DNA from 2 places in the Bordetella saccharivorans genome. Region 1 is predicted to be linked to the other one. Evidence: predicted binding sites of a transcription regulator. Region 1 holds the regulator's gene; the other holds the start of a gene.

What was found. Region 1 encodes LexA, which represses DNA repair genes until DNA is damaged. Its sites were predicted from a motif close to ACTGTATNNNNATACAGT; they were not measured.
Region 2: the regulator LexA is predicted to act here: its motif matches at 6,439-6,456, upstream of imuA (translesion DNA synthesis-associated protein ImuA).

What each region holds. Positions count from the first base shown of each region.
Region 1 covers NZ_BAAFZO010000001.1:4,754,147-4,769,968, forward strand. Annotated here, with positions in the region: gene hscA (Fe-S protein assembly chaperone HscA) at 1-1,177, opposite strand, end outside; gene hscB (Fe-S protein assembly co-chaperone HscB) at 1,236-1,745, opposite strand; gene iscA (iron-sulfur cluster assembly protein IscA) at 1,749-2,072, opposite strand; gene iscU (Fe-S cluster assembly scaffold IscU) at 2,074-2,499, opposite strand; gene ACKTT0_RS22770 (IscS subfamily cysteine desulfurase) at 2,531-3,742, opposite strand; gene iscR (Fe-S cluster assembly transcriptional regulator IscR) at 3,759-4,295, opposite strand; gene ACKTT0_RS22780 (low molecular weight protein-tyrosine-phosphatase) at 4,457-4,948, opposite strand; gene uvrB (excinuclease ABC subunit UvrB) at 5,152-7,179, opposite strand; gene ACKTT0_RS22790 (amino acid aminotransferase) at 7,256-8,461, shown strand; gene lexA (transcriptional repressor LexA) at 8,626-9,297, shown strand; gene lon (endopeptidase La) at 9,393-11,849, opposite strand; gene clpX (ATP-dependent Clp protease ATP-binding subunit ClpX) at 12,026-13,324, opposite strand; gene clpP (ATP-dependent Clp endopeptidase proteolytic subunit ClpP) at 13,432-14,085, opposite strand; gene tig (trigger factor) at 14,088-15,398, opposite strand; gene ACKTT0_RS22820 (cold-shock protein) at 15,695-15,822, opposite strand, start outside.
Region 2 covers NZ_BAAFZO010000001.1:4,547,920-4,563,741, forward strand. Annotated here, with positions in the region: gene ACKTT0_RS21785 (helix-turn-helix domain-containing protein) at 1-189, shown strand, start outside; gene ACKTT0_RS21790 (MarR family winged helix-turn-helix transcriptional regulator) at 332-808, shown strand; gene ACKTT0_RS21795 (FUSC family protein) at 805-2,856, shown strand; gene ACKTT0_RS21800 (DUF1656 domain-containing protein) at 2,853-3,071, shown strand; gene ACKTT0_RS21805 (efflux RND transporter periplasmic adaptor subunit) at 3,068-3,946, shown strand; gene ACKTT0_RS21810 (efflux transporter outer membrane subunit) at 3,943-5,403, shown strand; gene ypfH (esterase) at 5,639-6,343, opposite strand; gene imuA (translesion DNA synthesis-associated protein ImuA) at 6,473-7,174, shown strand; gene ACKTT0_RS21825 (Y-family DNA polymerase) at 7,104-8,570, shown strand; gene ACKTT0_RS21830 (error-prone DNA polymerase) at 8,599-11,769, shown strand; gene ACKTT0_RS21835 (D-amino acid dehydrogenase) at 11,800-13,047, opposite strand; gene ACKTT0_RS21840 (Rrf2 family transcriptional regulator) at 13,336-13,773, opposite strand; gene hmpA (NO-inducible flavohemoprotein) at 13,792-15,009, opposite strand; gene ACKTT0_RS21850 (GatB/YqeY domain-containing protein) at 15,180-15,641, shown strand; gene dinB (DNA polymerase IV) at 15,622-15,822, opposite strand, start outside.

The sequences.
Region 1 (15,822 bases):
GCAACAGCCAGTCCTCGCCGGGCATGCGGTTGCCGGCCAGCAGGTTGGCCTGCAGGGCCGCGCCCAGCGCCACGACCTGGTCTGGATCCAGATCCACCAGCGGCTGCGTGCCGAACAGTTCGCCCACCGCCTGGCGGACCACCGGCATGCGCGTCGCGCCGCCCACCATGACCACGCCCTTGACGTCGGATACCGCCAGCCCCGCGTCGCGCAAGGCGGCCCGGGCGCGCTCCAGCGTGCGGCGCACCAGCGGTTCGGCCAGTTGCTCGAACTGCCCGCGGGTTAATTCCACATCCAGCGTACGGCCATCCTGCAGGCCGACACGCAGCGCGGCGGACTGTTCGCTCGACAGCGCCTCGCGCGCCGCGCGGGCAGCCACCAGCACGGCGCGCCGGTCGGCCGCCTCCAGTTGCACGTCGGCACCCAGGGTGCGGCGGGCGTATTCGGCGATCGCCCAGTCGAAATCGTCGCCGCCCAGCGCCGTATCGCCGCCCGTGGCGACCACTTCGAACACGCCCTTGGTCAGGCGCAGGATGGAAATGTCGAAAGTGCCGCCGCCCAGGTCATAGACGGCATAGGTGCCCTCGGCGGCCTGGTCCAGCCCATAGGCAATGGCGGCCGCCGTCGGTTCGTTGAGCAGGCGCAGCACGTTGAGCCCGGCCAGGCGGGCGGCATCGCGCGTGGCCTGGCGCTGGGCATCGTCGAAATAGGCCGGCACGGTGATCACCGCGCCCACCAGGTCGTCGCCCAGCACGTCTTCGGCTCGCTGGCGCAGCACCGCCAGGATCTGCGCCGAGATCTCCACCGGGCTGAGGTCGCCCTGCACCGTGCGCAGCCGCACCATCCCGGGCGCGTCGACGAACTCGTAGGGCGCGCCGCTGGCGCGCGCTTCCTCGAGCGAACGGCCCATGAAGCGCTTGACCGACACGACGGTGTTGAAAGGATCGGCCGCCTGCTCCGCCAGGGCGGCGGCGCCGATGACGGCGCGGCCGTCGGCCAGGTAGCGCACGGCGGACGGCAGCAAGGGCCGGCCGTCGGCGTCGCCCAGCACTTCGGGCGTGCTGCTGCGCACCGCGGCCACCAGGGAATTGGTCGTGCCCAGGTCGATGCCTACCGCGAGCTTGCGCTGGTGCGGCGCGGGCGATTCGCCGGGCTCGGAAATCTGCAATAAGGCCATGATTATGCTTCGGATCGGAAAGCTAGAAACAGTGCGACACCGGCCGCCCGGAACCGCGCTAGGCCGGCCGCGCGGCGGCCAGCTCCTGCGCGAGTTTTTCGACGAACATCCATTCGCGCACCTTGATGCCGGCCGCGGCGAAGTCACGCCGGGCGTCCAGCAATGTAGCCAGCGTGGCGCGCATTTCCTGGCGTGCCTGCTGCAGTTCGGCATCGAGCGCGGCGAACGCGGCAGGATCCTGGCGCGCATCGTCCAGCATCTCGCGCCACTGCATCTGTTGCATCAGGAAGGCGGGGTCCATGGCGGTGTTGCTTTCGGTCTGCAAGTCCACGCCCGCCTGTTCACACAGGTAGCGGGCCCGCAGCAGTGGATCGCGCAGTTGCCGGTAAGCCTCGTTGGCGCGCGCGGCCCATTGCATGGCGACGCGGCGCTCGGCCGGACTGGCGGTGGCATAGCGATCGGGATGCACCCGCGCCGCCACCGCGCGCCAGGCCTGCTCGAGCGCCTGGGTATCCAGCTCGAAACGGGGCGGCAGGCCGAACAGGCTGAAGTGGTCGTCGCCGGCCAAGACCTACACCGTGAACGACTCGCCGCAGCCGCAGGTCGCCTTCTCGTTGGGGTTGCGGAACTTGAAGCCTTCGTTCAGGCCTTCGCGCGCGTAATCGAGCTCGGTGCCGTCCAGGTAGGAGAGGCTCTTCGGGTCCACGAACACCTTGACGCCGAAGCTCTCGAAGACCAGGTCCTCGGTCGCGGGCTCGTCCACGTATTCGAGCTTGTAGGCCATCCCCGAGCAACCGGTGGTCCGCACGCCCAGGCGCAGGCCCAGGCCCTTGCCGCGCTTCTGCAAGTAGCGCCCGATATGGGACGCGGCCTGTTGGGTCAGGGTGACAGACATATCAGCCCGCCGCGACAGCCGCCGCCGCGGGTTCGGCCCGGGCCGGCTCCGCGTGCTTGTCCTTGTAGTCCTGCACCGCGGCCTTGATGGCGTCTTCGGCCAGGATCGAGCAGTGGATTTTCACCGGCGGCAGGGCCAGTTCCTCGGCGATCTGCGTATTGCGGATGTTGAGTGCCTCGTCCAGCGTCTTGCCCTTGACCCATTCGGTGACCAGCGAGCTGGAGGCGATGGCCGAACCGCAGCCGTACGTCTTGAAGCGCGCGTCTTCGATGACGCCCGACTCGTTGACCTTGATCTGCAGCTTCATCACGTCGCCGCAGGCCGGCGCGCCGACCATGCCGGTGCCCACCGAGGCGTCGCCCTTGTCGAACGAGCCCACGTTGCGGGGGTTTTCGTAGTGGTCCAGAACTTTGGTGCTGTATGCCATGATGTTTCTCCTGTGTCGATCGCGCGGGCGCTCAGTGCGCGGCCCACTGCACGGTGTTCAGGTCGATGCCGGCCTGGGCCATTTCCCACAGCGGCGACATGTCGCGCAGCTTGCCCACGCGGCTCTTGATGAGTTCGACGGTGAAATCCACTTCCTGCTCGGTGGTGAAGCGCCCCAGCGTGAAGCGGATCGAGCTGTGCGCCAGCTCGTCGTTGCGTCCCAGGGCGCGCAGCACGTAGGAAGGCTCCAGGCTGGCCGAGGTGCACGCCGAGCCGCTGGAGACGGCGAGTTCCTTGATGGCCATGATCAGCGATTCGCCTTCGACGTAGTTGAAGCTGACGTTCAGGTTGTGCGGCACGCGCTGCTCGAGGCTGCCGTTCAGGTAGGTTTCCTCGATCTGGGAAAGCCCTGCCCACAGGCGGTCGCGCAGCATGCGGATGCGTTCGTTCTCGGTGCCCATTTCCTCGCGGGCCAGGAGGAAGGCCTCGCCCATGCCGACGATCTGGTGCGTGGCCAGCGTGCCCGACCGGAACCCGCGCTCGTGCCCGCCGCCGTGCATCTGCGCCTCGATGCGCACGCGCGGCTTGCGCCGCACATACAACGCCCCGATGCCCTTGGGACCGTAGGTCTTGTGCGCCGAGAACGACATCAAGTCGACCTTGAGCTTCTGCAGGTCGATCTCGACCTTGCCAGTGGCCTGCGCGGCATCGACATGGAACACGATGCCCTTGTCGCGGCAGATCTCGCCCAGCGTCTCGATGTCCTGGATGACGCCGATTTCGTTGTTGACCATCATCACCGACACCAGGATGGTATCCGGCCGCAACGCCGCCTTGAAGGCGTCCAGGTCCAGCAGGCCGTCGTCGCGGACGTCCAGGTAGGTGACCTCGAAGCCCTGGCGCTCGAGCTCGCGACAGGTATCCAGCACCGCCTTGTGCTCGGTCTTGACCGTAATGACGTGCTTGCCGCGCTCGGCGTAGAAATTGGCCGCGCCCTTGATGGCCAGGTTGTCGGACTCCGTGGCGCCGGAGGTCCAGATGATTTCACGCGGGTCGGCGTTGACCAGTTTGGCGACTTCCTGGCGGGCGTTCTCGACAGCCTCTTCCGCTTCCCAGCCGAAGGCATGGCTGCGCGAGGCGGGGTTGCCGAAGTTGTCGTACAGCCAGGGCACCATCTTTTCGACCACACGAGGGTCGACCGGCGTGGTGGCGGAATAATCGAGGTAGATCGGGCGGGTGGTCATGGGTTGCTACTCCTGCTTATACGGTGGCGTCGGCGGCAATAGCCGAGGCGGTCGAGGCGGACCCGGGAGTTCCCCGTTCCACCCGCACGGCGGTGCAGCCCTGGGCGCCCTTGGAAGCCTCCTGCAGCTGTCGCAGGCGCTGCTGGTCGACCAGGTCTTGCAGCGACACGGAGTCGAGGTAGTCGACCATCTTGCGGTTCAGCGTGGTCCAGAGCTCGTGCGTCATGCACTTGCCGCTCTTGCCGTCGTTGCCGCTGGTGCAATCGTGCTTGCCCCCGCAGCTCGTGGCGTCGAGCGGCTCGTCGACCGCGAAAATGATGTCGGCGACGGTGACGTTGCGCGCCAGGCGGGCCAGCGAATAGCCGCCACCGGGGCCGCGCACGCTGTCGACCAGCTCGTGCCGGCGCAGCTTGCCAAAAAGCTGCTCCAGGTAGGAAAGAGAAATATTCTGACGCTGGCTGATTGCCGCGAGAGTCACCGGACCGCTGTGCTGCCGCATGGCCAGGTCGATCATCGCGGTTACCGCGAAACGCCCTTTGGTAGTGAGCCGCATGGTGGATTCCTGTTGAACGGACCGGTTGCCCGCAACGCCGGGCAACCAATACCTGAGTAATTACCTCAAGTATAGCAAATTCCCGAGTAATTTGCTAAGTCATCGCACCCGCAAAAAACCGCGCCGTAGCGCGGTTTCTGGAAGCCGGTCCGGACCGGCGATCAAGCGGCCTGGTACTGGGTGGCCCGCTTGCGGACCAGTTCCAGCACGCCCTGACAGGCGTCCTCGAGGTAGTCGAGCACCTTGCCGAAGCCTTCCGGGCCGCCGTAGTAGGGATCGGGCACGGTGGCTTCCTCGAACTCGTTGGCGAAGCGCATCAGCAGCATCAGCTTGTGCTGGTAGGCCTTGGGGCACTGCTGCTGCAGCGCGGAAAGGTTGTCCCAGTCCATGGCCAGGATGAGATCGAAGTCGCGGAAATCTTCCGCGGTGACCTGGCGGGCTTCGCAATGATTGATCTCGTAGCCGCGCTTGCGGGCCGCAGCCTGGGCGCGGGCGTCGGGCGCCTCGCCGATGTGGTAGGCATGCGTGCCGGCGGAATCCACCCGTACGACGTCGCCCAAACCGGCATCGTTCACCAAATGGCGAAAAACGCCCTCTGCGCTCGGCGAGCGGCAGATATTACCCATGCAAACGAAAAGTACCTTGGTCATCATGGGTGTAAGTCTGAGGGAAAACCCGGAATATAGCAAGTTTTTTTTGCAATTGCGCAAGCATTTCCCTGGCTGGGCGGCCGATTATTTTTTAATATTAAATCAATAGCTTGAAGCAATAATGTGAGATTCAAAATGAGGTTTTTTCAGCGACTTCCGTAACAATACCGGCGACTTGACCGCAATGCAGCAGAAGCGCCCGGTTCCTACGCCGCGCCATCGAGCAGCACCCGCTGCTTGAGCGCATTGAGGGCGTCGCGCGCCGCCGCCGCCTGCTCGAATTCGAGGTTGCGGGCGTGATCCATCATGAGCTTCTCGAGGCGGCGGATTTCGCGCGCCATGGCCTTCTCGTCGGTCAGCAACTGGGGCTCGATGGCAGCCTCCAGCGTGTCGTGTCGCGCCGGCGCGACAATGCCGTCGATCAGCTCGCGCACCGCCTTGTTGACGCCGCGGGCCGTAATGCCGTGCTCGGCATTGAACTGCATCTGCTTGGTGCGGCGCCGTTCGGTCTCGTCGATGGCGCGCTGCATCGAGGCGGTCACGGTGTCGGCATACAGGATGGCATGGCCGTTCAGGTTGCGGGCGGCGCGGCCGATGGTCTGGATGAGGCTGCGTTCCGACCGCAGGAAACCCTCTTTGTCGGCGTCCAGGATCGCCACCAGCGAGACCTCCGGGATGTCCAGCCCCTCGCGCAGCAGGTTGATGCCGACCAGCACGTCGAAGGTGCCCAGGCGCAGGTCGCGGATGATTTCGACGCGCTCGACCGTATCGATGTCGGAATGCAGGTAACGGACCCGCACGCCATGCTCGGCCAGGAAGTCGGTGAGATCCTCGGCCATGCGCTTGGTGAGGGTCGTGACCAGCACGCGCTCCTGCGCGGCGACCCGCTGCTTGATCTCGCCCAGCAGGTCGTCGACCTGGGTGCGGGCGGGCCGCACCTCGACGCGCGGGTCGACCAGGCCGGTGGGCCGCACGACCTGTTCCACCACATTGTCGGAATGTTCCTGCTCGTACGCGGCCGGGGTAGCCGAGACGAACACGCATTGGCGCATGCGGGCCTCGAACTCCTCGAGGCGCAGCGGACGGTTGTCCAGCGCCGACGGCAGCCGGAACCCATACTGCACCAGCGTTTCCTTGCGCGCCCGGTCGCCGCGGTACATGCCGCCCAGCTGGCCCATGGTGACGTGGCTCTCGTCGATGAACATCAGCGCATCGGCCGGCAGGTAGTCGATCAGGGTGGGCGGCGGCTCGCCCGGCGCGGCGCCGGACAAATGGCGCGAGTAGTTCTCGATGCCCTTGCAGAAGCCCAATTCCTGCAGCATTTCGAGGTCGAAGCGGGTGCGCTGCTCGAGACGCTGCGCCTCGACCAGCTTGCCTTCGGCGGTCAGCAGCTTCAGGCGTTCGCGCAGCTCTTCCTTGATGGTTTCTATGGCGCGCAGCACGGTGTCGCGCGGCGTCACGTAGTGCGAGCCCGGGTAGACGGTGAACCGAGGCAGTTTCTGGCGCACCCGGCCGGTCAGCGGGTCGAACAGCTCGAGCGACTCGATCTCGTCGTCGAACAGCGTCAGCCGCAGCGCCAGCTCGGGACTTTCGGCCGGGAAGATGTCGATCGTCTCGCCGCGCACCCGGAACGTGCCGCGGGTGAAATCGGCATCGTTGCGGGTGTACTGCATGGCCACCAGGCGCGCCAGGATCTCGCGCCGCGAGATGCGGTCGCCGCTGCGCAGGATCAGCACCATGGCGTGGTAGTCGCCGGGGTTGCCGATGCCGTAGATGCACGACACCGTGCCGACGATTACCGTATCGCGACGCTCGAGCAGGCTCTTGGTGGCCGACAGGCGCATCTGCTCGATGTGCTCGTTGATGGACGAGTCTTTCTCGATGAAGAGGTCGCGGGTGGGGACGTATGCCTCGGGTTGGTAGTAGTCGTAGTAGGAAACGAAATACTCGACCGCGTTCTTGGGAAAGAACTCGCGCATCTCGGCATACAACTGCGCGGCCAGGGTCTTGTTGGGGGCCAGCACCAGGGCCGGCCGACCCAGCCGGGCGATGATGTTGGCCATGGTGTAGGTCTTGCCCGAACCCGTCACCCCCAGCAGGGTCTGGTACATGAGGCCGTCCCGCATCCCCTGGGTCAGGCCTTCGATCGCGGCAGGCTGGTCGCCCGCCGGCGGATACGGCTGGTACAGGTGGAACGGGCTGTCGGGAAAATCGACGAATCCGGGAGCGGTCATGCTAGACTGTCTCAGGGTAAACCCCCCATTATCCACAGCACCGCCGGGTGCGTCCACCTATCGCTTGCGAACCTTCATGAGCTCTCTTTTCGATTCCGTCGAACTTGCGCCGCGCGACCCCATCCTGGGGTTGAATGAACAATACAACGCCGACTCCCGCCCCGGTAAGGTCAACCTGGGCGTCGGCGTGTATTACGACGACGATGGCCGCATCCCGCTGCTGGCCGCCGTCCGCAAGGCCGAGACGGCGCGCATCGAGGCGGCCGCGGCGCGCGGCTACCTGCCCATCGAGGGCATCGCCGGCTACAACAAGGGCGCCCAGACGCTGCTGCTCGGGGCCGACTCCCCCCTGGCGGCGGAAGGCCGCGTCCTGACGGCCCAGGCCCTGGGCGGCACGGGCGCCCTGAAAATCGGCGCCGATTTCCTGCGCCAGCTGCTGCCGCAGGCCAAGGTCCTGATCAGCGACCCCAGCTGGGAAAACCACCGCGCCCTGTTCGAGCGCGCCGGCTTCCCGGTGGAAACCTACGCCTACTATGATCCCGCCACGCACGGGCTGGACTTCCAGGGCATGCTGGCCTCGCTGCGGGCCGCCCCGGCCCAGAGCATCGTCGTGCTGCACGCCTGCTGCCACAATCCCACCGGCGTCGACCCCACCGCCGAGCAATGGCAGCAGATCGCCCAGGTCGTCAAGGAACGCAACCTGGTGCCGTTCCTCGACATCGCCTACCAGGGCTTCGGCGCCGGGCTCCAGGAAGACGCCGCGGTGGTGCGCCTGTTCGCCGACCTCGGGCTGACCATGCTGATCAGCTCGTCGTTCTCCAAGTCGTTCTCGCTGTACGGCGAGCGCGTCGGCGCCCTGACGGTCGTGGCTGGCAACCAGGACGAAGCCAAGCGCGTGCTCAGCCAGCTCAAGCGCGTCATCCGCACCAACTACTCCAACCCGCCCACCCACGGCGGCACGGTCGTTTCCACGGTGCTGAACACCCCCGAACTGTACGCCCTCTGGGAACAGGAACTCGCCGGCATGCGCGACCGCATCCGCCTGATGCGCCAGCAACTGGTCGACAAGATCAAGGCGGCCGGCGCCACCCAGGACTTCAGCTTCGTGCTGCAGCAGCGCGGCATGTTCTCGTATTCCGGGCTCACCGCCGCCCAGGTCGACACGCTGCGCGAAGAACACGGCATCTACGCCGTCTCGAGCGGCCGGATCTGCGTGGCGGCCCTCAACAGCCGCAATATCGACACCGTGGCCAAGGCCATCGCGGCCGTCCTCAAGCAATAGGCAGCGGCAAGCTTCGCGCCCGTCCAGGCCTCCGCAAGGAGGCCTTTTTCATGGCGGCGCGCGGGCGCCATCCGCCCGGCCGGGCGAGCAGGCACTTGCATTTTTGCCGCGGGTCGTCCAGAATCGCCGCTGTATATCCATACAGTTCGAACCGGAATACCGCCATGGCCAGCAAACTCACCGACCGCCAGCAGGAAATCCTCGACCTCATCCGGCAAACGGTCGCGCGCACCGGGTTTCCGCCCACCCGCGCCGAAATCGCCCGGGCGCTGGGCTTCCGCTCCCCCAACGCAGCCGAAGACCACCTCAAGGCGCTGGCCCGCAAGGGCGCAATCGAGCTCACCGCGGGGGCCTCGCGCGGCATCCGCCTGAAAGACCCCGCCGAGGCAACGGCCGCCACGCCCGCGGCCGCGTCCGCCATGGCGAACCTGGCCGACGCCGTCGGGCGCCTGCTGCTGCCGCTGGTGGGCCGGGTAGCGGCCGGCAGCCCCATCCTGGCGGCCGAACACGTCGAACGCGAAGTCGGGGTCGACGCCGGCCTGTTCGCCCAGGCGCCCGACTACCTCCTGAAGGTGCGCGGCATGAGCATGCGCGACGCCGGCATCCTCGAAGGCGACCTGCTGGCCGTCAAGCGGGCGGCCGAGGCCCGCAACGGCCAGATCGTGGTCGCCCGCCTGGGGGACGACGTCACCGTCAAGCGCCTGCAACGCCACAATGGCCGCATCGAATTGCTGCCCGAAAACCCCGACTTCTCTCCCATCGTGGTGGACGGCACCCAGGAATTCGCCCTGGAAGGCATCGCGGTCGGGCTCATCCGCACCCACGCCCTGCACTGATCCCCGCCCCGCACGGCGGGTGACACAAAAAAGGGTGGCCCGCGGGCCACCCTTTTCCATTGGCGCCAGCCACGCTGGGGGCGCCTGCCTGGCGATCAATGCTTGAACATCGGGTCGCCGGGGGCACCGGTTTCCGCCGGCTTGGCCACCAGGGCTTCCTTCACCGCCTCTTCCTCGGCCAGCGGTTCGGGCATGCGCTCCAGCGCCAGCTCCAGCACCTTGTCGATCCAGCGCACCGGCACGATCTCGAGGTGGTTCTTGACGTTGTCCGGGATCTCGGCCAAGTCCTTGACGTTCTCTTCGGGAATCAGCACGGTCTTGATGCCGCCCCGGTGAGCCGCCAGCAGCTTTTCCTTCAAGCCGCCGATGGGCAGGACCTCGCCGCGCAAGGTGATCTCGCCGGTCATGGCGACATCGGCCCGCACCGGAATGCGCGACAACGCCGACACCATGGCGGTGGTAATGGCGATGCCCGCCGACGGGCCGTCCTTGGGCGTGGCGCCTTCCGGCACGTGAACGTGCATGTCGTGCTTTTCGAACACGCTGTCGGCGAAACCCAGACGGCGCGCGCGCGAACGCACCACCGTGCGCGCCGCCTCGACCGATTCCTTCATGACGTCGCCCAGCGACCCGGTGCGCTGGATGGCGCCCTTGCCCGGCATGTCGGCGACTTCGATGGTGAGCAGGTCGCCGCCCACTTCGGTCCAGGCCAGTCCGGTCACCTGGCCGATCTGGTTTTCCTTCTCGGCCATCCCGAAGGTATAGCGCCGCACACCCAGGTAATCGCTGAGATTGTCGGCATCGACGTGCACCGGCGCGTGAGGCTGCTCGGGCTTGCCCTCGGCCTTGGCCTTGTCGCTTTGCGCGAGCAGTTCCTTGACGACCTTGCGGCAGATCTTGCCCACCTCGCGCTCGAGCGCGCGCACCCCTGCTTCGCGCGTGTAGTAGCGCACGATATCGCGCAGCGCGGAATCGTCGACCGTCAGTTCGGCCTCCTTCACGCCGTTGTTCTTCATCAGCTTGGGCAGCAGGTGGTCGCGGGCAATGTGAATCTTTTCGTCTTCGGTGTAGCCCGACAGGCGGATCACCTCCATGCGGTCCAGCAGCGCCGGCGGGATGTTCAGCGTGTTGCTGGTGGCCACGAACATGACATCGGAGAGATCGAAATCCACCTCGATGTAGTGATCCTGGAACGTGTGGTTCTGTTCCGGGTCAAGCACCTCGAGCAGCGCCGAGGATGGATCACCGCGGAAATCCATGCCCAGCTTGTCGATCTCGTCGAGCAGGAACAACGGGTTGCGCACGCCCACCTTGCTCATGTTCTGGAGGATCTTGCCGGGCATCGAACCGATGTAGGTGCGGCGGTGGCCACGGATCTCGGCCTCGTCGCGCACGCCGCCCAGCGCCATGCGCACGAACTTGCGGTTCGTGGCCCGCGCGATCGACTGGCCGAGCGAGGTCTTGCCCACGCCCGGAGGGCCCACCAGGCACAGGATCGGCGCCTTGACCTTGTCGACGCGCTGCTGCACGGCCAGGTATTCCAGGATGCGTTCCTTGACCTTTTCCAGGCCATAGTGATCGTCGTCGAGCACGGTCTCGGCATTGCCGATGGAGTTGTTGATCTTGCTCTTCTTCTTCCAGGGAAGATTGATGAGCGTATCGATGTAGTTGCGCACCACGGTGGCCTCGGCCGACATGGGCGACATGAGCTTCAGCTTCTTGAGCTCGGCATCGGCCTTCTTGCGCGCCTCCTTGGGCATGTGCGCGGCGATGATTTTCTTTTCGAGCTCTTCGATATCGGCGCCCTCTTCGCCTTCGCCCAGCTCTTTCTGGATGGCCTTGACCTGCTCGTTCAGGTAGTAGTCGCGCTGGCTCTTCTCCATCTGCTTCTTGACGCGGCCACGGATGCGCTTCTCGACCTGCAGAATGTCGATCTCGGTTTCGAGCTGCGTGAGCAGCCCCTCGAGGCGCTCGGACGTGCCGAGGATCTCGAGCATTTTCTGCTTTTGCTCGAGCTTGAGCGGCAAATGCGCGGCGATGGTATCGGCCAGGCGGCCGGCATCATCGATGCCCGCCAGCGAGGTGAGGATCTCGGGCGGGATCTTCTTGTTGAGTTTGACGTACTGCTCGAACTGGGCAACGATGGCGCGGCGCAGGGCCTCGGTCTCGGAGCCCTGCACGGCGTCGGGTTCGACGGGCGTCACCTGGCAGACGAAATGCGATTCGGCATCGTCGATGCTGTCGATGCGGGCACGCTGGGTGCCTTCGACCAGCACCTTGACGGTACCGTCAGGCAGCTTGAGCATTTGCAGGATGCCGGCCACGCAGCCGATCTCGTAGACGTCGTCGGGCGTGGGGTCGTCCTTGCCGGCGGATTTCTGGGCCACCAGCATGATGCTCTTGCCCGCTTCCATGGCCACTTCCAGCGCCTTGATGGAGCGCGGACGGCCCACGAACAGCGGGATGACCATATGCGGAAACACCACCACGTCGCGCAGCGGCAGCAGCGGCAGGTCGATGGGTTCGGAAGGCAGGGTCTGACTGGCAGACATAGAGGATTCCTTGGTATGACTCGGCGTATCGGGAACGGAATCGCGGGCGCGTGACCCATTTATCCGTGTCGGTTACGTCTGATATGGGAACGATAGCCGAAAAATCAAGCAGCCGGCGGCCGGATGGCGTCCAGAGGCAAAAAAACCCGTTACAAAACGGGTTTTTTGCTGTGTTTTCAAGCAGCTGCGCCGCGCACCTGGTTGCGGGCCGGCTTGTCCGGCGCGGCCGCCTCGTCGGCGTAGATGAGCAGCGGCTTGCCGTCGCTGTCGATGACGTTTTCGTCGAGCACCACCCGGCTGACGTTGCCCTGGGAAGGCAGGTCGTACATGGTGTCCAGCAGCGCCGCTTCGATGATCGAGCGCAGGCCGCGGGCCCCGGTCTTGCGCTTGAGCGCCTTGCGGGCGATGGCCTTGAGCGCGCCGGGGCGGACGTCGAGTTCGGCGCCTTCCATGGCGAACAGCTTCTGGAACTGCTTGATCAACGAGTTCTTGGGCTCGGTGAGGATCTGGACCAGCGCCGCTTCGTCGAGCTCGTCCAGGGTGGCCACCACGGGCAGGCGGCCGACCAGCTCGGGGATAAGGCCGAACTTGATGAGGTCTTCCGGCTCGACCTCGCTGAACAGCTCGCCCACGCCCCGCTCGGACTTGGCCCGCACGGACGCGGAAAAGCCGATGCCCGATTTCTCGGTGCGGTCGCGGATCACCTTCTCGAGGCCATCGAAGGCGCCGCCGACGATGAACAGGATATTGGTGGTGTCGACCTGGACGAAATCCTGGTTGGGATGCTTGCGCCCGCCCTGCGGGGGCACCGAAGCCACGGTGCCCTCGATGAGCTTGAGCAGCGCCTGCTGCACGCCCTCGCCCGACACGTCGCGGGTGATCGAGGGGTTGTCGGACTTGCGCGAGATCTTGTCGATTTCGTCGATGTAGATGATGGCGCGCTGCGCCTTCTCGACCTCGTAGTTGCAGTTCTGCAGCAACTTCTGGATGATGTTCTCGACGTCCTCGCCAACATAGCCGGCTTCGGTCAGCGTGGTGGCGTCGGCCATCACGAACGGCACGTTGAGCATGCGCGCCAGCGTCTGGGCCAGCAGCGTCTTGCCCGAACCGGTGGGGCCGATGAGCATGATGTTGCTCTTGGAGAGCTCGACCTCGTCGCCCTTGATCTCGCCGTGGCGGATGCGCTTGTAGTGGTTGTAGACGGCCACCGCCAGCATGCGCTTGGGCAGCGTCTGGCCGATGACGTATTGGTCCAGGAAGGTCTTGATTTCAGCCGGCGTGGGCAGCTCGGACCGTATGGCCGCGCGCGCGGTCGCCTGAGCTTCCTCGCGGATGATGTCGTTGCAGAGGTCGATGCATTCATCGCAGATGAACACCGACGGCCCTGCGATCAGCTTGCGGACTTCGTGCTGGCTCTTGTTGCAGAACGAGCAGTGCAGTACCTTTGCGTCGGCCGATCCCTTTTTTTCAGGCATATGTGTTTCGTATCTCTGGTGAGAACGCGCCCGCCGGAAATCGGCCGGCGCATTCAACGCTTACTCGGACGTGACGGCACCGCACAGGCCCGGGGAATTCCGTTCGACTAGCCCTCGGAACGGGATGCGAGAACCTTGTCCACCAGACCATACGATACCGCATCTTCGGCCGACATGAAGTTGTCGCGCTCGGTGTCCACGGCAATGCGTTCCACGGGCTGGCCGGTATTCTCGGCCAGGATGCGGTTCAGGCGCTCGCGCAGGTCGAGGATCTCGCGGGCCTGGATCTGGATGTCGGAAGCCTGGCCCTGGGCGCCGCCCGAAGGCTGGTGAATCATGATGCGCGAATTCGGCAGCGTGAAGCGCTTGCCCTTCTTGCCGGCCGCCAGCAGGAAAGCCCCCATGCTGGCCGCCAGCCCGGTGCACAGCGTCGACACGTCGGGCTTGACGAACTGCATGGTGTCGAAAATGGCCATCCCCGCGTACACCGACCCGCCCGGCGAGTTGATGTACAGCGAGATGTCCTTGTCGGGGTTCTCCGATTCCAGGAACAGCAATTGCGCCACGATCAGGTTGGCCGTGTTGTCGTTGACCGGGCCGACCAGGAAGATCAGGCGCTCGCGCAGCAGGCGCGAGTAGATGTCGTACGCGCGCTCGCCGCGCCCGGATTGCTCGATGACCATGGGGATATACCCCAGGCCAGTGGGCGTGACCGACGACCCGCCGTACATTGCCGCATAGAAATCGGTGAAACGCTGCATGCTTACGCCATCCCCATCAGCTGATCGAAAGGCACCTGCTCTTCGGTGACCTTGGCTTTGTCCAGCACGTGCTGCACCACGTTGTCCTCGAGCACGATGGCTTCGATTTCGGCGCGGCGCTGGCGGTCGGTCAGGTAGTAGCTGACGACCTGCGCGGGCTGCTCGTAATTTTGCGCGAACTCTTCGATGCGCGCGCGCACCTGCTCGGGCTTGGCCTGCAATTGCGCCTGCTTGACCAGCTCCGAAACCAGCAGGCCCAGGCGCACGCGGCGCTCGGACTCGGTGGCAAAGGCTTCGGCCGGAATGGGCACCGACTCGGCGTTGGGCACGCCGCGCTGCTTCAGTTCCTCGCGGGCGGCCTGGACGCGGCCCTGCACGTCGTTGTCCACCAGGGCCTTGGGCACGTCGAACTTGCCGGCCTCGACCAGGGCATCCATGACGCTGGCCTTGGTGCGGCCCTGCGTGCGCGCCTTGACTTCGCGCTCGATGTTGGTACGGATGTCGGCCTTGAGCTTTTCGACATCGCCTTCCGCCTGGCCGAGCGCCTTGGCGAAATCGCCATTGACCTCGGGCAGCACGCCTTCGGCGACTTCCTTGACCGTGATGGTGAATTCGGCGGTCTTGCCGGCGACTTCCTTGCCCTGGTAGTCATCGGGGAACTTGAGCGGGAACACTTTCGTCTCGCCCGCCTTCAGGCCCTGCGCGGCGGCTTCGAATTCGGGCAGCATGCGGCCCTGGCCCAGCACGAAGGGGAAGTTCTCGGCCTTGCCGCCCTCGAACGGCACGCCGTCGATGGTGCCGGCGAAGTCGAGCGTGACGCGGTCGCCATCCTGGGCGGCGCGATCTTCGCGGGCTTCATAGGTGGCGCGCTGCTTGCGCAGCACGTCGAGCGTCTGCTGGACTTCGGCGTCGGACACGGCGGTCTCGTAGCGGGTCACGGACAGCGCGGCCAGGTCGGGCACGGCCACTTCGGGGTAGACCTCGAAGGTGGCGGTGAAAGCCAGCGTGTCGTCGGCCACGCCCTCGGTCTTCGGTTCGAGCGTAGGCGCGCCGGCGACGCGCAGCTTGGCGCCATCGATGGCCTGCTCGAAAGCGCGGCCGACCTGGCCGTTGATCACATCGTAGCGAATGCCGGGGCCGTGGCTGCGCTCGAGCATGGCCAGCGGGGCCTTGCCCGGACGGAACCCGGGCACCTTGGCGGTACGAGCCACGCGCTTCAACTGCGCCTGGACTTCCTTTTCGACGTCGGCCACCGAAACCGCGAGGTCGACGCGGCGTTCCAGACCAGAGAGGGTTTCAACCACAGGCTGCATCAAAATTTTCCGAGAAATTGGGTGAACGAACGAATAAACAGGGCATTTTACCGGAAACTTCAACCCCTCCGCGACAGGCGGAGCCGAGCCCTGGGGAAGTCCCCAAGGCAGTCGCCGGGCCGGCTGGCAAATTGGCGGCGCCGGGCTTGCCTAGAGATGCGCACAGCGCCCGGCGACCCGGCCCCGGACCGAACCGCCCGTGCAGATTTTTTTTACATCTGCGTGCCGCGCACGACAAAACGCCCCCACCGGCGCGGGGCCGCATGGGGGCGGGAAGCGCGGACGGGCCGCGCGCGCTAGCTGGTGACCTTGATGTTCTTGGCGCTGGGGCCCTTGGGCCCCTGCCCCACATCGAACGTCACGCGCTGGTTTTCCTGCAGCGACTTGTAGCCTTCGCTGCTGATTTCCGAGTAGTGCGCGAAAA
Region 2 (15,822 bases), 210 kb from region 1:
GCCAACCATGCCGGCGACGAGCTCATCTTCGTGCTGGAAGGCCGGGTGCGCGTGTATTTCGGCGAACATACCGTGCTGCTCGAGCGCGACGACAGCGTGCGCTTTCCCGGCTACCTGCCCCACAGCCTGCGCGCCGAGGGCCGCAAGACGGCGCGCGCCCTGATCGTCATCGCCAGCGACCGGACCTGAACCCCGCCCCGCGGGCCGCCGCCCGCCCGTCGCCCTCGTCCACCCTATCCGTAGCGGCACAGCGGCGCCCCTCCTGCGCGCCGATTGATTGCGCCGCTCGAGATATTGATAGGATGCTAATAAATAGGATACAATCAAACTCATGAACACGCCGTCCGATTCCCGCCTCATGGCCGCCACGGCCAGCCTGATGGTGTTGTCGCGCGCCTATCGCGGCGCGGCCGACAACGCCCTGTCCGAATACGGCCTGTCGCAGGCCACGGCCTGGCCGGTCATCATCGCCGGCCGCCTGGGCGACGGGGTGCGCCAGGGCGCGCTGGCCGAAGCCCTGGGAGTCGAAGGCCCGTCCCTGGTGCGCGTGCTCGATCACCTGGTCTCGGCCGGCCTGATGGAGCGCCGCCCCGACCCGCACGACCGCCGCGCCCGCACCCTGCACCTGACGCCCGACGGCCAGGCCCTGCGCGAGCGCGTCGAAGGCGTGCTGGCGACCCTGCGCCGCCGGCTGTTCAAGGACGTCAGCGACGCCGACCTGGAAGCCTGCCTGCGCGTGTTCGACACGCTCAAGACCACGCTCGGCCGGCAGGCGGCCTCGGCCACCGAGGAGGACTGCCGGCCATGAAGCTCCCCGACGGCAACGAACTGCTCTTTTCCGTGAAGTGCTACCTGGGCGCCATTACGGCGCTTTATCTTTCCTACACCATCGGCCTGTCGCGCCCCTTCTGGGCCATGACCACCGCCTACGTCGTGTCGCAGCCCTGGGCCGGCGCGGTCCGCTCCAAGGCCGTGTTCCGCCTGGGCGGCACATTCTTCGGCAGCGCGGCCATGGTGTACCTGGTGCCGCGCTTGTCCAACGCGCCGGTGCTGATGATCCTGGCCATGGTGCTGTGGGTCGGCCTGTGCCTGTACATCGCCGTGCTGGACCGCACGCCGCGCTCGTACCTGTTCATGCTGGCCGGCTACACCGCCGCCATGATCGGTTTTCCCAGCGTCACCGACCCTTCCACCGTGTTCGACACCGGGCTGGCGCGGGTCGAGGAAATCAGCCTGGGCATCGTCTGCGCCACGCTCGCGCACAGCCTGGTGCTGCCGCGCGGCATCGCCGGCCCCTTGATGGCCCGGCTCGACGCCACCGTGCGCGATGCGCGCAACTGGATCCACGACACCCTGGCGCGCCGCGGCGCCGAGCAGAACGGCAAGGAACGGCGCGTGCTGGCGGAAGACATCACGCTGCTGCGCATGCTGTCGACCCACGTGCCGTTCGACACCGGCAACATCCGCTGGACCGCCGGCGCGGTGCGCGCCATGCAGGACCAGATCGCCGCGCTCACGCCCCTGGTGTCGGCCGTGGACGACCGCCTGCGGGCCTTGCAGGACAACGGCCAGGCGCTGCCCGAGCCGGTAGACGCGGTGCTGCGCGATATCGCCGCCTGGGTCGACGCCGGGCCGCAAAGCGAGCGCGCCCAAGCCGGCGCGTTGCGCGCCGCGCTGGCGCGCCTGGCGCCGCAGATCGGCCCCGCCGCGAGCTGGCGCGACACGCTGTTGGCCAGCCTGGTGACGCGCCTGCGCGAACTGGTCGACGCCTACGACCGCTGCCTGGCGCTGCGCCACGACATCCGCGCCGGGCTGGCCGGCGCGCCGCGCCGCGGCGGCCGCCAGGCCCGCCTGGGCGCCGGCGCCACGCTGCACCGCGACCACGGCCTGGCGCTGCTGTCGGCCCTGGCGGCCGGCCTGGCCATTTCGGTGTGCTGCGCCTTCTGGATCGGCACCGCCTGGACCAACGGCGCCACGGCGGCCATGATGGCGGCCATCTTCAGCTGCTTTTTCGCCGCGCAGGACAACCCGGTCCCCGGCATCATGCAGTTCCTGGCCTACACCATTTATTCGATCCCGCTTTCAGCGCTGTACCTGCTGGGCATCATGCCGGCCATCCATTCGTTCGAGATGCTGGCGCTGTCCATCCTGCCCGTGGCGCTGGCGCTGGGCGCGCTGATCCCCCGGCCGGCCCACACCGGCAAGGCCATGGCGCTGCTGTTCGGCTTCCTGGGCACGCTCGCGCTGCACGACACCGGCACGGCCGACCTGGTCTCGTTCGTCGACACCATGGCGGCACAGATCATCGGCGTGGCGACGGCCGCGCTGGTCGCCGCCATTTTCCGCACCATCAGCGCCGAGCAGAGCGCGCGTCGCATCCAGGCGGCCAACTGGAAAGAGCTGGCCGCGCTGGCCGGCGCCGGCGGCGCGCCCTCGCGCTCGGCCTATAACTCGCGCATGCTCGACCGCATCGGCCTGTTGCAGCCGCGCCTGGCGCTAGCCAGGCGCGCCGACGACCAACTGGCTGCCGATGCCCTGAAAGACCTGCGCGTGGGCAACGACATTGCCGAACTGCAGCGCGCGCGGCGCCTGCTGCCGGCCGCCGATGCGGCCATCCGGCCGGTGCTGCGCGGGCTGGCGGGATTCTTCCAGCAGCGCTCGGCCGGCCGCCCGCGCGGCGAATCGCCCGGCTTGCTGGCCGACATCGACCGCGCCCTGACGCGCGTGACCGCCACTCCCGGCGCCCTGGCGGCGCGCGACCGCGCGGTGGTGGCGCTGGTCGGCATCCGCCGCGCGCTGTTTCCCGAAGCCCTCGACTACCAGCCCGGCGTGCTGCCGCCGGCCCACGCATCATGATCGGCGAGTTCGATTTCTACGGCATTTATTTCCCCTGGCTGCTGGTGCTGGGCCTGGTCACGCTGGGCGTGGCCTGGGCCGTGCGCCGCGTACTGGCGCGCGCGGGCTTCTACCGGCTGGTGTGGCACCCGGCGCTGTTCGATGCCGCGCTGTTCGTCGTACTGCTGTACGGCGTGTACCTGATTTCCCCTTACGTATTCAAGACAGCATCATGAAAATCCTCAACGCGCTGCGCCGCCCCGTGGTGGGCAAGTTTCTCGTGACGGCATTGACCGTCGCCGCGGCCGTCTATGCGGGCTGGCAATTGTGGAATCACTACGAAGTCGAGCCCTGGACGCGCGACGGCCGGGTCAAGGCCTATGTGGTGCAGGTGGCGCCCGACGTGTCGGGCCTGGTGACCGCCGTGCCGGTGCGCGACAACCAGGACGTCAAGGCGGGCGATGTCCTGTTCGAGATCGACCGCGCCCGCTTCCAGCTCGCCTACGACCAGGCGCAGGCCGCGGTGCGCGCGCAACAAGTGGCGCGCGACCAGGCGGCGCGCGATGCGCGGCGCAACCGCTCGCTCGGCAAGCTGGTGGCGGCCGAAGTCCTGGAACAGAGCCAGGCCCGCCTGCAGCAAACCGAGGCGGCCCTGGCCGAAGCCCAGGTGCAGCGCGCCACCGCCAAGCTCAACCTGGAACGCAGCCGGGTGGTCGCGCCGACCGACGGGCGTGTCACCAACCTGGACCTGCGCGTGGGCGCATACGCCACCGCCGCGCATCCGGTCATGGCGCTGGTGGACGCCGGCTCGTTCTATGTGGAAGGCTATTTCGAGGAAACCAAGCTGGTGCATATCCATGAGGGCGACGCGGCCACCGTCACGCTGATGGGCGAATCGCGGCAGATCCGCGGCCACGTGGACAGCATCGCGCTGGGCATCGCCGACCGCGACCGCAGCACCGGCGCCAATCTGCTGCCCAACGTCAACCCCACTTTCAACTGGGTCCGGCTGGCGCAGCGCATCCCGGTGCGCGTGCAGATCGACCAGGTGCCCCAGGGCGTGCGGCTGGTGGCGGGCCAGACCGCGACCGTGGAGGTCGACGCATCATGATCGCCCGTCCGCTCACCGCCCTGGCGCTGGCCCTGGCGCTGGCCGGCTGCGCCGCGGTCGGCCCCGATTACCACCTGCCCGCCAGCGCGGCGGCCCAGCGTCCGGCGGCATCGGCCGGCTTCCAGCAGGCCCGCGAGACGGCGTTCCGGCAGGACAGCGTGCCCGGCACCTGGTGGCGCCTTTACCAGGACCCCACACTGGACGCCCTGATCCAGCAGGCGCTGCAGGCCAACACCGACCTGCGCATCGCCGCGGCCAACCTGCGGCGGGCCCAGGCCGTCACCCAGGAAGCGCGCGGCCAGCAACAGCCCACGCTGGGTATCGACGCCTCGCCCGCTTTCGGCCATGCCTCCGGCGTCCAGGCCGGCGCCCCCGATACCCGTCCGATGGACCGCTGGTCTTATTCCAGCGGCATCAGCATCGCCTACCAGGTCGACTTGTTCGGCCAGATCCGCCGCGCCGTCGAGGCCGCGGCCGGCGACGAACAGGCCGCGCAGGCTGCCTACGATGCCGCGCGCGTCACCGTGGCCGCCGAAACGGCGCGCGCCTACGCCGATATCTGCGCGGCCGGCATGCAACTGGCTTCGGCGCGCCGGTCCGTGCAAGTGCAGCGCGACTCGCTGGATGCCGTGCAGCGCCTGCAACAGGCGGGCCGCGGCACGGCGCTGGATGTCTCGCGCGCGCGCAGCCAGCTCGAGCAACTGCAGGCGGAACTGCCGCCTTTCCAGGCCAGCCAGCGCACCGCGCTGTACCGCCTGGCCGCCCTGACCGGCCGCGCGCCCGCCGAGATGCCGGCCGCGCTGCTGCAATGCGCGCGCCCGCCGCGCCTGGACCAGCCGATTCCGGTGGGCGACGGCGCGGCGCTGCTGCGGCGCCGCCCCGATATCCGCCAGGCCGAACGCACCCTGGCCGCCGCCACGGCGCGCATCGGCGTGGCCACGGCCGCGCTGTACCCCAGCATCACCCTCGGGGTGTCGGGCGGCTCGGCCGGCCCTGCCACCATGCTGGGCGAGCGCGGCACATTCAGCTGGAGCGTCGGCCCGCTGATCTCCTGGACGCTGCCCAATACCGGCGTGGCACAGGCCCGCATCGCCCAGGCCCGCGCCAGCGCCGGCGCCGCGCTGGCGCGCTTCGACGCGGCGGTGCTGGGCGCCTTGCGCGAAACCGAGAGCGCGCTGGTGATCTATGCGCGCCAGCTCGACCGCGACGCCGCGCTGCGGGCCGCGCGCGACCAGAGCGCGCTGGCCGCTCGCCAGGCTGAACAACTGTTCCGGGCCGGCAAGACCGACTACCTGACCGTGCTGGACGCCCAGCGCACGCTGGCCGCCAACGAAAGCGCGCTGGCCGCCTCGCAGGCCGCGCTCAGCGACGACCAGATCGCCCTGTTCCTGGCATTGGGCGGCGGCTGGCAGGATGCGCCGGCCGGGAGTGGGGCAGCGGCCGGCAGCCACGGATAGGCGACTGGAAGCCGGCGCCGCGCTGCGGTGTCAGACACCCCTGGCAACGCTTGCGAGTATTTGCGCCATCTACGCAGGGGGTGTCTGACACCTGGGCAACCGGCATCGGGTTGCGGTGTCAGGCACCATCGGCTTGTTGTGTCAAACACCCCTTGCGACGCTTGGGCCTATCCGCGCCGCTTGCGCAGGGTGTCTGACACCTGGGCGACATCCGGGCACCCCGGCCGACCCGCGTTCAATGCAGCGTCGATCCTTCGGGCGGTTTCTGGTTCAGCCCCAGCGCGGCTTCCCAACTGCGCAGCGGCACGCAGGTCTGCAGGCGCTCGATGGCCCGCTGCACCAGGGCGGGATGCAGCTCGTGGCCCACCCTGCTCGCCACGTCGATGGTGGAATCGCCATGCAGGGCATCGAGCCGCGCCTGGGCGGCCTGGGCATGCGCCACCGCCATGACCTGGTCGTCGGCGCCATGCAGCAGGTGGATGGTGGTGTACTGCGGCGCGCTCTTGGGCAATTGGGCATAGCGGCCGGAAAACGCCAGCACCCGGCCCGCCAGCCCGTCGTGGGCCTGCACGGCTTCCAGCGCCATGATGGCGCCCTGCGAAAAGCCCGCCAGGGCGGTATCGGACTGCAGCAGGCCGAGGCGGGCCTGGGCGGCGCGGATATAGTCGACCAGCGCCGGCAGGGCGCGGGCCACGCGCTCGCCGCGGTTGTCCTCGTTTATGCCGCGCACCGAAAACCATTGCCGTCCGACGGCCCCGCCGTCGTAGGGCTCGAAGCCCGCCGGCGCGAGAATGGCGGCCGCCGGGAAAGCGGCGCCCAACTCCCGCGCGAGCGGCAGCAAGTGTTGCGGCGTGCCGCCCACGCCATGCAGCAGGATGAACAACTGCTGGACGGCAGTGCCGGGGGCGGGCAGGAATTCGAGTTCGGCAGGATCGGCCATGGGGTTCCGGGGGCGCGCGCTGGCGCGCGCCGCAAAGTTTCATTGTAGAGGCCGCCCCGGGCAGTCCCAAGCCTGGTCCGCGCAGCGCCAGAAATACTGTATATTTGTACAGTAAACCAGGCCCATCCTATGTTGTCTCCCGAACGCATCCACCCCGCTCTGTGGCGCGCCACGCAACTGGCGCGCGGGGCCAGTTGCGGCGTGCCGACCGGCCACGCCGCGCTGTCGGCGCAGCTGCCCGGCAGCGGCTGGCCGCCAGGCGCCCTGGTCGAATTGCTGGCCCCGCACCCCGGCATCGGTGAAATCCGCCTGCTGCAGCCCGCCCTGGCGCAGCGGGGCGGCCGCCCCATCGCCCTGGTGCAGCCTCCGCACGTGCCGCACCTGGCCTGCTGGCAGGCCTGGGGGCTGGACCCGCGCCACTTGCTGTGGGTCGCCCCCGAGCGCCCCGCCGATGCCCTGTGGGCGGCCGAACAGATCCTCAAGCACGGCAGTTGCGGCGCCCTGCTGTGCTGGCTACCACGCGCCCGCGCCGAGTCGCTGCGCCGCCTGCACCTGGCCGTCCAGGGCAGCGATACGCTGTGCTTCGCCTTCCGTCCCGCCACGGCGGCGCAACAGGCTTCGCCCGCCCCGCTGCGCCTGGCGCTGGCGCCCGCGCCGGGCGGCCTGTCGGTGCACATTCTCAAGCGGCGCGGCCCCGCCTGCCCCGAACCGCTGGCCATCGTCTTCGAACCCGGCACCGCGCCGGCCGCCGTTCCTCATCATGCGCCTCTGGATCGCCGTCTTCCTGCGCTGCCTGCCGCTGGACGCCGCACGCCCGCAATGGCCTCCTGACGCGGCATTCGCCGTGATGGACCAGGAACGCCTCGCGGCCTTGACGCCGGCGGCGGCCACGGCCGGCCTGCAGCCCGGCATGCGGCGCGCCGGCGCGGCCGCCATTGCGCCACACGTGTCCCTGCTGGCGCGCGACCCGGCCGCCGAAACGCGGCTCCTGCACGAGACCGCCCTGGCCTTGCTGCAATACACCCCGGAAGTCGCCCTGGCCGGCGCCGATGCGGTGCTGCTGCAGGTCGGCGCCAGCCTGGCATATTTTGGCGGCCCGCGGGCGCTACACCGGCGCATTGCCGCCACGCTGCGCGCCATGGGCCTGCACGCCCGCCTGGGCATGGCGCCCACCGCCCAGGGCGCCTGGCTGCTGGCCCGCCAGCCGGAACGCGGCAGGCCGCGCCGCGCATTGCAACTCGCCACCCTGGCGCGCCGGCTCGACGCCTTGCCGTGCGAACTGCTGCCCTGCGCCCTGCCGCGCCAGGACTGGCTCCACGACATCGGCTGCCGCACCCTGGGAGCGCTGCGCCGCCTGCCGCGCGCCGGCCTGCAGCGCCGCTGCGGCACCGAGCTGCCGCAGGCCCTTGACGCCGCCTATGGCGTGGCGCCCGAATGCCACGCCTGGATCCAGGCGCCCGCCCGGTTCCGGCAACGCCTGGAACTGCCCGACTACATCGAGCACGCCGACGCGGTGCTGGCTTCGGCGCGGCGCCTGCTCGAACAATTGTGCGGCTGGCTGGCCGCCCTGCGGCGGGCGGTGCGGCACGTTACGCTGGTCCTCGAGCACGAACGCGGCCGGCGCATGCGCGCGCCCACGATGCTGCACCTGCAGCTGGCCGAGCCCGCCTGGCAGCCGTCGCACCTGCTCAGCCTGCTGCGCGAAAAGCTGGGCCGCCTGCAGCTCGAGGCGCCGGTCATCGCGCTGGTGCTGCGGGTAAGCGAAACCGTGGAGCAGCCGGCCGCCAGCACCTGCCTGTTTCCCGAACCGGGCGGCACGCCCGCCGAACACGCCCGCCTGCTGGACCTGCTCAGCGCCCGCCTGGGCCGCGCCCGCGTGCTGCATGCCCGGCCGCTGGCCGACCACCGGCCCGAAGCCGCCAACCGCTGGCAGGCCGCGCAAGACGGCCCCGGCGCCGCGGCCACGCTGCCCGGGCCGCTGGACCGCCCTTTCTGGCTGCTGGATCCGCCCGTGCCCCTGCAAGTGGCGCAGCACCGGCCGGTCTATGCCGGCCAGCCCCTGCGCCTGGTGCGCGGCCCGGAACGCATCGAAAGCGGCTGGTGGGACGCGGCCCTGACGGTGCGCGACTACTTCGTGGCCGAGGACGCCGCCGCGGCCCGCTACTGGATCTACCGCGAGCGCGATACCGAACACGCCCGCTGGTTCCTGCACGGGCGCTATGCCTAGGGCCTGCCCACGCTGAAAGGAGCCTCGCATGGACCTGCCCTCATCCGCCCTGCTGCCCGGCTACGCCGAGCTGCAATGCCTGACCAACTTCTCGTTCCTGCAAGGCGCCTCGCACCCCGGGGAACTGGTCGAGCAGGCCGCGCGGCTGGGCTATGCCGCCCTGGCCATCACCGACGAATGCTCGCTGGCCGGCGTGGTGCGCGCCCTGGTGGAAGCCGAAAAACACCGCCTGCCGCTGATCATCGGCAGCACCCTGGCGCTGCGGGCCGATCCTGCCGCGCCGGCCTTGCAGCTCGTGCTGCTGGCGCAAACCCGCACCGGCTACGGCAACTTGTCCGAACTCATCACCCTGGGCCGCTCGCGCGCGCCCAAGGGCGAATACCGGCTCGCGCCCGGCGATATCGCCGCGCCCGGCGCGGCCCACGCGCATTTGCGCAGCATGCCCGAATGCCTGGCCATACTGTCCCCGCCGCATGGCGTGGATGCGGACTTGCTGGCCGAGCAGGCGCGCTGGCTGGCGCGCACCTTCCCGGGCCGTGCCTGGGTCGGCCTGACCCTGCTGCACCAGGCCCGCGACGACCTGCACAAGGCAGCGGTGCAGCAGGCGGCGCAGGCCGCCGGCCTGCCGGTGGTGGCGCTGGGCCGGGTGCAGATGCACTTGCGCTCGCGCAAGCCGCTGCACGACACGCTGGCCGCCATTCGCAGCAAGCGGACCGTCGCGCAATGCGGCTACGACCTGCTGCCCAATGCCGAGCAGCACCTGCGCACCCGCATGCGCCTGGCCGCGCTGTATCCGCCCGAGACCCTGGCCCAGACCCTCGCCATCGCAGAACGCTGCACGTTCTCGCTGCGCGAACTGAAATACGAATATCCCGACGAGATCGTGCCCGCCGGCGAAACGCCGACCAGCCACCTGCGCCGCGCCGTGCTGGCCGGCGCGCGCGACCGCTTCCCCGACGGCATACCCGCCTGGGTGGCCGGGCTGATCGAAAAAGAACTGGCCCTGATCGCCGAACTGGAATACGAGCCCTACTTCCTCACCGTCCACGACATCGTGCGGGAAGCGCGCCGCCGCGACATCCTGTGCCAGGGGCGCGGCTCGGCGGCCAATTCGGTGGTGTGCTATTGCCTGGGCATCACCGCCGTCCACCCGCACCAGAGCCAGACCCTGTTCGAGCGCTTCATCAGCAAGGAGCGCAACGAGCCGCCCGACATCGACGTCGATTTCGAACACCAGCGCCGCGAAGAAGTCATCCAGTACATCTATGAAAAATACGGCCGCGACCGCGCCGCCCTGACCGCCGTGGTCATCTCGTACCGGCCGCGCAGCGTGCTGCGCGACACCGGCCGCGCGCTCGGCGTGGACCCGGGCATCATCGACGCGGTGGCCCGCGCGCACCAATGGTGGGACGGCAAGCAGGCGCTGCTGCGCACCCTGGGCTCCTGCGGCCTCGACCCGCAGTCGCCGGTGGCGCGCCACTGGGCCATCCTGGCCGAGACGCTGATGGGCTTCCCGCGGCACTTGTCGCAGCATCCGGGCGGCTTCGTGATCTCGCGCGGCAACCTGGCGCGGCTGGTGCCCATCGAGAACGCCGCCATGCCCGAGCGCAGCGTCGTGCAATGGGACAAGGACGACCTGGACGCCCTGGGCCTGCTCAAGGTCGACATCCTGGCGCTGGGCATGCTGTCGGTGCTGCACCGCGCGCTGGATTTCGTCGGCCGGCGGCGCGGCCGGCCGCTGGCGCTGCACGAGATTCCCGCCGACGACGAAGCCACCTACGACATGATCTGCGAGGCCGATACCATCGGCGTGTTCCAGATCGAATCGCGCGCGCAGATGAGCATGCTGCCGCGCCTGAAGCCGCGTAAATATTACGACCTGGTGGTGCAGGTGGCCATCGTGCGGCCCGGCCCGATCCAGGGCGGCATGGTGCATCCGTATCTGCGGCGACGCAATGGCGAACCCGCAACCTATCCCAGCAAGGAAGTGGAAGGCGTGCTATCGCGCACGCTGGGCGTACCCATCTTCCAGGAACAGGTCATGCAGATCGCCGTGGTAGCTGCCGGCTTCACACCGGGAGAGGCCGACGCGCTGCGGCGCTCGATGGCGTCCTGGAAGCGTAAAGGCGACGTCGACCGGTTCAACAAAAAATTGGTCGAAGGTCTGCTGAAAAACCAGTACAGCCCCGCATTCGCCGAGGCCATCATCCGCCAGATCGAGGGTTTCGGCGAATACGGGTTTCCCGAAAGCCATGCCGCCAGCTTCGCGCTGCTGGCCTACGCCAGCGCCTGGCTCAAATGCCACGAGCCCGAAGCCTTCCTGGCGGCGCTGCTCAATTCCCAGCCCATGGGCTTCTACGCGCCAGCCCAGCTGGTGCAGGACGCGCGCCGCCACGGCGTGACGGTGCTGCCGGCCGATGCCGTCATCAGCGGCTGGGAAGCGTCGCTGGAAGTCCTGCCCGCCGCCGGCGCGGCCGCCGAGGCGCCGCGTCCGGCCGTACGGCTGGGCCTGAACCAGGTGCAAGGGCTGTCGGAAGACGCCGCGCGGCGCATCGAACGGGCGCGCCAAGCACGGCCGTTCGCCGATACCCGCGACCTGGGCCGCCGCGCCGCGCTCAGCCGGCACGAGCTCGACGCCCTGGCCGCCGCCGACGCGCTGCGCAGCCTGGCCGGCCACCGCCGGCTGGCCAGCTGGCAGGCCAGCGCCAGTGTCGCCAGCCGCGACCTGCTGCGCGATGCCGATATCGTGGAGACCGACACGCCCGCCCTGCCCGCGCCCACCGAAGGGCAATCGATTTCCGCCGACTACCGCAGCCTGCGGCTGACCCTGCGGCGCCATCCCCTGGCGCTGCTGCGTCCGCGCCTGCAGGCGCTGCGCTTCCAGACCGCGGAAACGCTCAGATCCTATCCGCACCGCCGCCTGGCGCGGGCCTGCGGCCTGGTCACGGTGCGCCAGCGCCCGCAGACCGCCAAGGGAGTGATCTTCGTCACCCTGGAAGACGAGACCGGGCCGGTCAACGTGGTGGTGCGCACCGAGCTCATCGAGCGCCAGCGCCGCGAACTGCTGGGCGCCACGCTGCTGGGCGTGTACGGCACCTGGCAAAGCGTCGAGGGCGTGAGCCACCTGGTGGCGCAGCGCCTGGTGGACTTATCCGAGCTGCTGGGCGGCCTGGAAGCGCGCAGCCGCAATTTCCATTGAGGCGGCCCGCCGGGCCAGGCCCGCACGGCGCTACGGCTTGAACGGCGCCGCGTCGATCGGCAGCTCCAGCCCCGACATCTGCGCGGTCAGCAAGGCAGCGCTGCCGCAGGCCAACGTGAACCCCAGCGCGCCCTGGCCGATGTTCAGCCACAGGTTGTCGGCCGCCCGGCTGGCGCCGATCAGGGGCTTGCCGGTCGGCGTGGCCGGCCGCTGTCCGGCCCAGGGCACGGCCTGGCTCAGGTCCAGCTGCGGGAAGGCCTCGCCGACCTGGCGCTTGAGCAGCGCGATGCGGGCCGGCTCGATGTCCGCATCCGGGCTGCCGATATCCACCATGGCCGCGATGCGCAGCACCCGTCCCAGGCGGGCATAGACGATGCGCCGCTCGTAATCGGTCACGCTGATGGCCGGCGCGGCCTGGTCGTCCGCCGCCAGGGGCACGCTCAGGCTGTAGCCCTTCAGGGGATACAGCGGCACGTCCTGGCCCAGCGGCTTGAGCAGCGCGCGGCTGCCCGTGCCGGCGGCGATCACCACCGCGTCGGCGCCGATGTCGCCGGCCGCGGTCTCGACCGCGACGATCCTGCGGCCCTCGCGGCGCAAGGCCCGCACCGGGCTGGCCATGCGGCATTCGACATTGCCCAGCGCCTTCAGGCGCCGGAACAGCGCCTCGGTGAATTGCCGGCAATCGCCCGCCTCTTCGCTGGGCGTATAGACGGCGCCGGCCAGGCTGCTGCCCAGGCCGGCCAGGGCCGGCTCCAGCGCCACCGTCTCCGCGGCATCGAGCACGCGCTGCTCGGCGCCCAGCGCCGCCTGGTAATCCACCAGCTTGCGGGCCTTCGCCAGCAATTCGGGGCTGCGATAGGCGATCAGCTTGCCGTTGCGCACATGGCCGAAATCCAGCGGCTCCTGTTCGAGCAGTCCGTGCATGACGTCTCGGCTCAAGTACGACAACGCCTGCAACTGCGCCGTGGAAGCGCGCGCCACCGAGGCCCGGCACGCCAGCGCGAAGCGCAGGCACCACAGCCACTGGTGCGGGTCCAGACGCGGACGGAAGCGCAGCGGCGAATCGGCGCGCAGCAGCCAGCCCGGCACACTGGGCAACACCCCGGGACCGGCCAGCGGCGCCACATAGCTATAGCTGAGCTGCCCGCCATTGGCATAACTGGACACCGTGGCCGGACGCGCCCGGCTGTCGACCAGCACTACCTCGTGGCCCTGCCGGGCCAGGAAATACGCCGACGTCACACCCACGACGCCGGCCCCGATAACGCAAACCCTCATGGAAAACCCTGATAAAAAGACTCCGGACCATTCTGTAACAGTGCTGCCCCCGTGGCAAATTCCAAACTCGCGGGTGGGCATAACCTAAGGTTCGGGGTAAGAGGTCGACACCCCGGAGTGTGTCCGTGGATGCTGATGGCGTCGTTGCGGGTGGGCGGGGCCAGGGATGGATTGGGTTCTTGCGTTTGGGCGTCGCGCCCGCAGAAAGGACGACAACTTTGCAGGCCCATTCGTTGCTGGCGCCGGGCGCACGCTGGCGGAGCCCAGCAGGCACGAATTCAGCCTGGCTCAGGCTGCCCGATGCAGCCGCACGATGGCGGCCTGGGTGGGTTCGCGCACCAGGTCGGCCAGGCTGTGGCGGTTCAGGCTGTCATAGAAGCCCTGCAGGCTGTCCGCCAGCACGCCGGACAGCCTGCAGGAGCCGTTCAGCGCGCACGGCGGTTCGGCGCAGTTGATCAGCGGGCCCTGGTGTTCCAGCGCGCGCACCAGGTCGCCTACCGGATACTCGGCCGCCGGGCGCGCCAGCCGCAGGCCGCCGCCCTTGCCGCGGGTGGTCGACACCCACCCCTGCGTCGCCAGGAAATGCACCACCTTGGCCATGTGATGGCGCGACACGCCGAAGCGCGCGGCGATCTCGGGGATCGTTGCGGGCATGTCGCGGCCATCGCTTTGCGTCAGGTACATCATGACGCGCAGGCCGAAATCGGTGTACCGGGTCAGCTGCATGCGGCCAGACTATACCGTCTATGCGCCCGGCCCGCCCGTGCCGAACACTTCGGCATGGATGCGCTCGGGCGCTACGCCCAGCCGCGCCAGCGCCTCGCACTGGGCGCTCATGAAGGGCAGCGGGCCACACAGGTAGTAATCGGCGTCGGGCAGCACCGCCACGTCGCGGATCGCCTGCAGGTCAATGCGGCCCACATAGTCGTAGTCGCGTCCCGGCTCGTCGCCGGCGCCCACGGTCTCGTAGTAGACGATCTTGCGCACGTTGGGCCGGGCGGCCGCCGTGTCATTGATATGCTGCTTCATCGCATGCACCGAGCCGTCGCGGCAGGCATGCACGAAACGGATCTGCCGGCCATCGTCGCGCGAGACCAGGTGGTTCAGCATCGACACCATGGGCGTCAGGCCCACGCCGCCGCTCAGCAGCACGACCGGCGCGGGGCGGCTGGTCTGCAACACAAAATCGCCCTGCGGCGGCGCCACGTCCAGCACGTCGCCCTCATTGACGCAGCCATGCAGGACATTCGAGACGCTGCCGGCCGGCGCGCCGCCGGCCCCGCCCTCGCGCTTGACCGAGATGCGCAGGCGCCCCTGGCCGGGCGCATCGGACAGGCTGTACTGGCGCGGCTGCATCATCCCCAGCTCGGGCACGTAGACGCGCAGCGAAATGTACTGCCCCGGCAGGTATTCGGGCACCGGCCCGCCGTCGGCCGGCGCCAGGTAGAACGAGGTGATCTCGGCGCTCTCCGGTACCTTGCGCTCGACCCGGAAGGCGCGCCAGCCGGTCCAGCCGCCGGGTTTCGCGGCCGACTGGGCATACAGGCGGCTTTCCTCGGCGATCAGCAAGTCGGCCAGTTGCCCATAGGCGGCGGCCCAGGCGGCGACCAGCTCATCGGTGGCCGCCTCGCCCAGCACCTCGCTGATCGACGCCAGCAAATGCTTGCCGACGATGGCGTAGTGTTCCGCCCGTATGCCCAGGCTGACATGCTTATGCACGATGCGCTCGACCACCGGCATCAGCACCGATGGATCGTCGATGTGCTCGGCGTACGCGGCCACCGCCGCCGCCAGCGCCTGTTGCTGCTGCCCGCCCTGCTGGTGTCCCTGGTTGAAGACCTGCTTGAGTTCCGGGTTGTGGCGGAACATGCGGGCGTAGAAATGGCGGGTCAATGCCTCGCCATGGGTTTTCAGGACGGGCGCGGTGCCCTTGACCAGCGCGCGGACTTCCTGGCTCAACATGAATACGGCTCCTTCGACAACGGTTGCGGCTAAAACATGTATTTATAATACATCTTTAAACGCCGCCTCGCTGCCACCATTCAGCCAGGCCGCTGATCAGGCGTTTGCGCGCCATGCTGCCGGGCGGTTAAAACAACAGTTTCGCCGTACTCACCACAAAGGTTTTCACCATGAGCAGCATCCCGCTCAAGACCCGCCTGTCCGACGCCGTCAAGGACGCCATGCGCGCCCGCGACTCGCAGCGCCTGTCCACCCTGCGCTTCCTGGTCGCCGCGGTCAAGCAGAAGGAAGTCGACGAGCGCCGTGAACTGAGCGACGCCGACGTCACAGCCATCATCGAGAAACAGGTCAAGCAGCGGCGCGAATCCATCGCCGCCTTCGAGCAGGCCGGCCGGCTGGAAACCGCCGCCCAGGAAACCGCCGAACTGGACGTGCTGCGCGAGTTCCTGCCACAAGCCGCCTCGCCGGAAGAAATCAGCGCCGCCATCGACGCCGCGCTGTCCGAAGTGGCCGCCCAGGGGGTCAACGGCGCGTCCGCCATGGGCAAGGTCATGGCCATCCTGAAACCGGCCCTGGCTGGCAAGGCCGACATGGCGGCCGTCTCGCAGCAGGTCAAGCAACGCCTGGCGTAGCGGCCGGCGACACGCCGAACAGGTCCAGGTCGGCCTGCCGCGCCTGCGCGGCGCCGTCGCTGAAATTGCTCATTCCCACCCCCGCCAGCCGATAGCGCGTACTGGCCGGCAGGTCGACGCGCCCGCGCAACTGGCGGGCCACCTCGGCCAGCATCTCGGCCGACTCCGGGGCGCGCGCCAG